Roseibium sp. Sym1: one gene and its partner. The protein of the gene in region 2 interacts with the protein of the main gene of each other region in a pairwise test. Links are inferred from orthologs where the notes say so. Each region holds a gene or a part of one and is shown on either strand. Other genes may lie near its edges. The genes, in order: dnaQ and O6760_RS04810.

The links.
Region 1: the proteins of O6760_RS04810 (region 2) and dnaQ interact in binary tests that used the Escherichia coli proteins (3 or more experiments, as listed by UniProt). The link is inferred for Roseibium sp. Sym1 from one-to-one orthologs.

Annotation. Positions count from the first base shown.
Region 1 is NZ_CP114786.1:1,660,693-1,663,934, forward strand. Bases 317-3,242 are described here. They hold dnaQ (DNA polymerase III subunit epsilon), read right to left. Parts: upstream 2,174-3,242; coding sequence 1,460-2,173; downstream 317-1,459. Other genes in these bases: O6760_RS07535 (2-hydroxyacid dehydrogenase), read left to right, coding at 317-517; O6760_RS07540 (aminoglycoside phosphotransferase family protein), read left to right, coding at 539-1,423; O6760_RS07550 (hypothetical protein), read left to right, coding at 2,280-2,633; coaE (dephospho-CoA kinase), read right to left, coding at 2,679-3,242. Also shown: more of O6760_RS07535, read left to right, coding at 1-316. UniProt on the Escherichia coli protein: DNA polymerase III is a complex, multichain enzyme responsible for most of the replicative synthesis in bacteria. The epsilon subunit contain the editing function and is a proofreading 3'-5' exonuclease.
Region 2 is NZ_CP114786.1:1,061,170-1,064,421, forward strand. The notes cover bases 176-3,111. They hold O6760_RS04810 (DNA polymerase III subunit gamma/tau), read right to left. Parts: upstream 2,633-3,111; coding sequence 719-2,632; downstream 176-718. Other genes in these bases: O6760_RS04805 (YbaB/EbfC family nucleoid-associated protein), read right to left, coding at 309-629; O6760_RS04815 (hypothetical protein), read right to left, coding at 2,734-3,111. Also shown: recombination mediator RecR, read right to left, coding at 1-109; more of O6760_RS04815, read right to left, coding at 3,112-3,132; O6760_RS04820 (hypothetical protein), read right to left, coding at 3,119-3,252. UniProt on the Escherichia coli protein: Part of the beta sliding clamp loading complex, which hydrolyzes ATP to load the beta clamp onto primed DNA to form the DNA replication pre-initiation complex.

The DNA of each region.
Region 1 (3,242 bases), 600 kb from region 2 along the record:
CATGGGCCGCATCGGCCAGGCCGTTGCCCGCCGCGGCAAGGCCTTCGGCATGTCGATCCATTACCACAACCGCCGCCGCGTGGCCGAGGCCGTCGAGGAAGAACTGGAAGCGACCTACTGGGAAAGCCTCGACCAGATGCTGGCGCGCATGGACGTGGTGTCGATTCACTGCCCGCACACACCGGGCACCTTCCATCTTCTGTCCGCCCGGCGCCTGAAGCTCCTGAAAAAGGACGCCTATGTGGTCAACACCGCACGTGGCGAGGTGATCGACGAAAACGCCCTGATCCGCATGCTGGAGGCCGGTGAGCTTGCCGGGGCAGGCCTCGACGTGTTCGAACACGAGCCGGCCGTCAATCCCAAGCTGGTCAAGCTGGAGAATGTCGTGCTGCTGCCGCATATGGGCTCGGCAACCATCGAGGGCCGTATCGAAATGGGCGAAAAGGTCATCATCAACATCAAGACCTTCATGGACGGTCATCGCCCGCCGGACCGGGTCCTGCCGTCGATGCTCTGAACGTCCGGCCAGGTTTCCGGCATGTCCGATTTGGCGACCGGATCCGCATTCCGGGTCCCGGAGACCTTGCTCTGGTTGAATGAGACGGAACGCGGGCACGCATGGCTCGCCGGTTTGCCTCACCTTTTGGAAAGCAGCCGCGACCGTTTCAGACTTGACTGGATAGGCGACGCCTTTTCAGGCGGCAATGTTTCCTACGTTGTGCCGGCCCGGCGCAACGGTGAAGAAGCCGTTCTGAAGCTGCAATATCCTGACCGCGAATGCCGCTTCGAGGCGGACGCCTTGAGACTCTGGAACGGACATGGCGCGATCCGGTTGCTGGAACATGCGCCGGATCTCAATGCGCTGCTCCTGGAACGCTGCACGCCGGGTGCTTTTCTCGCCGATGATCCGCTTGCGGATCATCTTGGTGTCGTGTCGGATCTGCTGCACCAGCTGCTTGTCCCCGCCGGCGCACCTTTCACAGGGCTCGAAGACGAGGCCAGACGCTGGCTGACCGCTCTGGAAACGAACTGGCTGAAAGCGGGAAAACCCTGTGAACAGAGGCTGGTGGACGCTGCGGTCACCGCGCTGTCCGATTTGTGTGCCGCTGAAACCGACCGGGTGCTGCTGCACCAGGACCTGCACGGACACAATATTCTTTCCGCTGAACGCGCGGACTGGCTTGCGATCGACCCGAAACCGCTCGCGGGGGATCCGGCCTTTGCTCTCAGCCCGATCATACGCAGCCCCGAGTTCGGTCATTCCAGGCAAGCTGCCTTGTACCGGCTCGACAGGCTGTCCGTGGAGCTCTCGCTGGACCGCGAGCGGGCCCGCCTCTGGACCATCGGACAAACAATGACCTGGGCATTCGAAGGGGGCGGCTCAAAACGGCATTTCGAGACGGTGCGGTGGTTGCTAGGATAGGTGATCCGGAACGGTCGCGTTATGCAGGCACGCGGCCTACCCGCCATATTTTCCCCAAAGCGCATCTTCGCCCATGCGCTCGATGAAGGCCTTGTGCGCTTCCAGTTCGCTATCCAGAAGCGGTCGTTTCAAGGGTGCCGGCCGCGGGCGGGCGTTGAAGGTGCCGAGTTCGCCGGGCTCAAAGGACATGCTGCCGGCGTCCGACTGCTCTTCTTCCGTCACCAGGCCAAGCGCGGTCTGACGGCCGCCGATCAGCTCCAGATAGACCTCGGCCAGGATTTCCGCGTCGAGCAAGGCGCCGTGCTTGACGCGTTTGGAGTTGTCGATGCCGTAGCGCGAGCAAAGTGCGTCGAGGGAATTCGGCCCGGTCGGATGCTTGCGGCGGGCAAGGTCCAGGGTGTCGAGCACCTGGGTGTTCGGGATGATCCGCCGGCCGGCGCGCTCCAGTTCGACATTGATGAAGCCCATGTCGAAGGCCGCATTGTGGATCACCAGCGTGGCATCGCCGACAAATTCCAGAAACTCGTCGGCGACATGTTCGAACAGGGGCTTGTCCGACAGGAATTCCGCCGACAGGCCATGCACCCGGAAAGCTTCTTCCGGCATGTCCCGCTGCGGGTTGATATAGACGTGGTACGAGTTGCCCGTCGGAATGTGGTTGAAAAGCTCAACCCCGCCGATTTCCACCAGCCGGTCGCCGCCGCGCGGATTCAGACCCGTCGTTTCCGTATCGAAGGAGATTTCACGCATGTTCCTGGCCCTTGTCTCTTCGATTCACTGTGCAGGTTGACCGGTTGGAGGCAAGACCGCATGCTGGTTTTCCCCGGAGTTCAGCCGGTTTCAGACGGAGGCGGTCATGAATATTGGATTATGTCTCGCGTGCAGCGCTTTGATTGCCTCGCTGGCGGCTTCCGCCAATGCCGCAGGCCCGGAGCGCCACCAGGGAACCTGTTCCCTGCTTGCCGGCAACAGCCTCACGGTCGAAGACTGCACCATCGAAGTTTCCGCAAACGCATTTTCGGCAATTTACCTGCTGACATGGCAGAGCGGAGACACAACCGAGATCAAACTCAGCAATTACGGCAACTCCGTGAACGGGGAGCCGGCGGTGGAAATTCCCGCTCCGGCCGATATCGAAGCCGGATCGGAGTGCTTCGAAACGCGGAACACGAAAGATATCTATTGTTCGAAAATTCCGGGACTTGATTGAGCTGGAGCGCTTTCCGGTCAATTGACGTCATTTGACCGAAGCGTGTTATCCGCAGCCCGCCAGCGCCTTGAGAATGGCGCAAACCTGGCGCCGGGCCGGGGCCATGCCCATGCCGGTATCGATCAGGAAATGTGCCCGCCGCCGTTTTTCGGCGTCAGCCATCTGTTTGGCCAGGATGGCCTCGAACCGCTCTTCCGTCATGTCCGGCCGGGCCAGAACCCTTTGTCTCTGGATCTCCGCGGCGGCCGACACAACCACCGACACCTCGACGCGCCTGTCGCCGCCGGTTTCGAACAGGAGCGGGATGTCCATCATGACGATGCGCCGGCGATCGGCGCGGGCCGTGTCCAGAAAAGCCTGTTCTTCCGCGCGCACCAGAGGGTGCACGATGGCCTCGAGCCTTTTCATCGCTTCGGGATTACCGAGCACATGCGGGGAAAGCCGTTTGCGATCGACCTTGCCACCGACGGTCGTCCCCGGAAAGGCCGCCTCGATCAGCGGCGCGGCACGGCCGGCATAGAGCGTGTGGACCGTGGCATCGGCGTCATGGACCGGCACGCCTTCGGCGGCGAACATCTTCGCCGTGGTCGACTTGCCCATGCCGATGGA
Region 2 (3,252 bases):
TGAGATGCAGCGCGGCGCGGCGGGCCGAGCGCGGCCCGAGCCCCGGCAGCTTAGCCAGGAGCTGGATCAACCGCTCGATTTCCGGTCCCGCAACTTGTTTTTGCGCCATATGTTTCTCTTCAAAAGAGCTTTCACAATCAGGAGGGGTCTATCCCCTCACCCGGGCCTGCGGCCCGACCTCTCCCATTGGGAGAGGCTACATTTTTGCGGATTTGCGGCACGCTCCGGTCCCTTCTCCGCGTCGGGAGAAAGTGGCCAGCTGGGCCGGATGAGGGGCAAAAGCCGGCAATTTCCCGCAGCACCTGACCTCAGAACGGCAGTTTCATGTCGGCGGGAAGGCCGAGGCCGCCCATCAGGTCCTGGGTCTTTTCCTGGATTGCCTGTTCGACCTTGGCGCGTGCTTCCGTGTGCGCGGCAATGATCAGGTCTTCAAGGATTTCCTTTTCGTCCTCTTTCATCAGGGACGGATCGATGGCAAGGCTCTTCATGTCGCCCTTGCCGTTGAGCGTCACGGTGACCAGGCCGGCGCCGGCACTGCCCTCGACTTCGATGTCGACAATCTGTTCCTGAAGCGAGCCCATCTGCTCCTGCATCTGCTTGGCCTGCTTCATCATTTTCAGGAAATCCATCGGATCTCTCCTTTACTCGTCCGCAGCGGCGCCCTGCCGCGCGTCAAACCCCATCTGGGAACTGCATTTAGAAGAACAAGGTGTTCCGATCAATCGTCTTCGTCATCGCCGAGCGCTTCGCTCAGCAGCGGATCACTGACCATGGGATCCACCATCGCCGCCTCGTCCTCTTCCGTGACCTTGACAGTAACATCGACAACCTTCGCCCCGGGGAACGCCGCGAGCAGGGAGGCCACCGTCGGATGCGACTTGGCATCGGAGAGAAGCTGCTGCTGGTTGGCTTCATTCTCCTCGTGGATGGTCGGCCGGCCCTGGGTCCGGGAAACCACGACGAACCAGCGCTGGCCGGTCCACTCGGTGAGCTTGCGGCCGAACTCGCCGGCAATGTCGGCGGGCGCATCCTCTGTCGGCTGGATCTCGATCTTGCCCGGCTCGAATTTCACCAGCCGCATCTGCCGCTGGATCGCCACCTTCATCGGGATGTCGCGCTTTTCCGAAGCCAGCGCGGAGCAGTCATGCAGGTTTTTCAGGTTGTAGGCGGGCGCGGCCGGCGCTTCGGGCTGCGGCGCCGCCTGAGGCGAGGCCTGCGGCGCCGGCAACCCTCCCTGGATGGCGGAGAGCTGCGGACGGGCCGAGGCCTGCATGCTGGGACCGCTGCCGGAACCGCCGGAAGTATGGGACATGCCGACCGCCATGGCCTGGCCGCCACCACCACCGGAGGGCGCCGCACCGCCACCTGAAGGCGCGCCGCCTGCCTGCGGCGTCTGCCCGTTCCGGATCTGCGCCATCAGCTCGCCCGGATCCGGCAGGTCGGCGGCATAGGCGAGGCGTACCAGCACCATGTCGGCGGCGGCCAGCGGCTTCGAGGCAGCATGGACTTCCTGAACGCCTTTCAGCAGGATCTGCCAGGCGCGGGACAGGAGCCGTACGGAAAGCTGATCGGCATATTCGCGCCCACGGGCGCGTTCGGCTTCCGTCACCGACGATTCGTCCGCGGATTTCGGCGCCACTTTCATGCGCGTGACCAGGTGGGTGAAATCGGCCAGGTCCGTCAGCACGATCGCCGGATCGGCACCGACCTCGTATTGCGCCTGCAATTCACCGAGGGCCTCCTCGATGCGGCCGGCCATGACGTGGCCGAAGAGATCGATCACCCGGGCCCGGTCGGCAAGGCCAAGCATCTGGCGCAAATCTTCCGCCCCGATGGCCCCCGAACCATGGGCCATGGCCTGGTCCAGCAGGGACAGCGAATCGCGCGCAGAACCCTCGCCGGCCCGCGCGATCAGCATCAAGGCCTCGTCGGTGATCTGGATGCCTTCCGCGTCCGAGATCCGGCGCAACAGGCCGGTCAGCTTGGCCTGGTCGATCCGGCGCAGGTCGAAACGCTGGCAGCGCGACAGGACCGTGATCGGCACCTTGCGGATTTCGGTGGTGGCGAAGATGAATTTCACATGTTCCGGCGGCTCTTCCAGGGTCTTCAGAAGACCGTTGAAGGCCGCGTTCGACAGCATGTGCACTTCGTCGATGATATAGACCTTGTAGCGCGCCGTCGCCGGACGGTAGCGGGCCGCGTCGATGATCTCGCGAATGTCGTTGATGCCGGTATGGGAGGCGGCGTCCATCTCGATGACATCGACATGGCGGCCTTCCATGATCGCCTTGCAGTGGGTGCCTTCCTCGGTCAGCTTGACCGTGGGCTTGTCGGCACCGCCCGGCACCTCGTAATTGAGGCCGCGGGCAAGAATGCGGGCCGTCGTTGTCTTGCCGACCCCGCGCACACCGGTCAGCATCCAGGCCTGTGCGATGCGGCCGGTGTCGAACGCGTTTTCCAGGGTCTGGACCATCGGCTCCTGGCCGACCAGGTCCTCGAAGGTCTTGGGCCGGTACTTGCGCGCCAGCACACGGTAGGCGCCATCGCTCGGCGCGGGCGCCGCCGCGCCGCCGCCGCTCATCAGTCCGGGCGCCTCGGCGCCGCTCTCATCCGGAAAACCAGTCTCGTCCATGAGCCGCACCATACCCATTTTTTTGCAAAGTGGGACGGTCCTTTGAAAGTTTTTCTGTGGTTGGTTTGCTCACGCGTGCGGACCGGAGAGGATTTCCCGCCTCATGCCTGAAACCGGTCCGGCATCAGGAACTGCTGCCGTGCCCGCGGCGAGGCCATCCGGCTGTCCGAATACCAGGTCGCCATCAGCGATCTCGAGGTCAGATCCGGGTTCTTCTCCAGAAATTCGGCAAAGGTTTCGTGCGCCGTTTCGGCCATGCGTTCCGACAGCAGACCGAGAAAGGCCAGCGTGATCGTGACATTGAACTTGTCCGGTACGCCCGCTCTCGCGGCGACGTCCTGCAACGCGCGGCCGTAGCGCTGCGCCGCATCGAGGAATTCATAGCGCTGCAACATCTGGCAGGCGACACCGATATGATCGACATGGGTGAAGCCCCTTGCCTCGAGCACTCCGGCCTCGAAACGGTCGGTCATTTCCGCATAGTTCCTAAGATCCGTCATCCGTTCCGTCCTTGAGCTTGTGACTGTCCGAAGCGGTCAGGTCGAGGTCATAGACACTCTTCAGCTGTGCGATCTTGCCGAGCGTTTCCTCCGAGAAGGGCCGCTTGTTTTCAAAGGCGT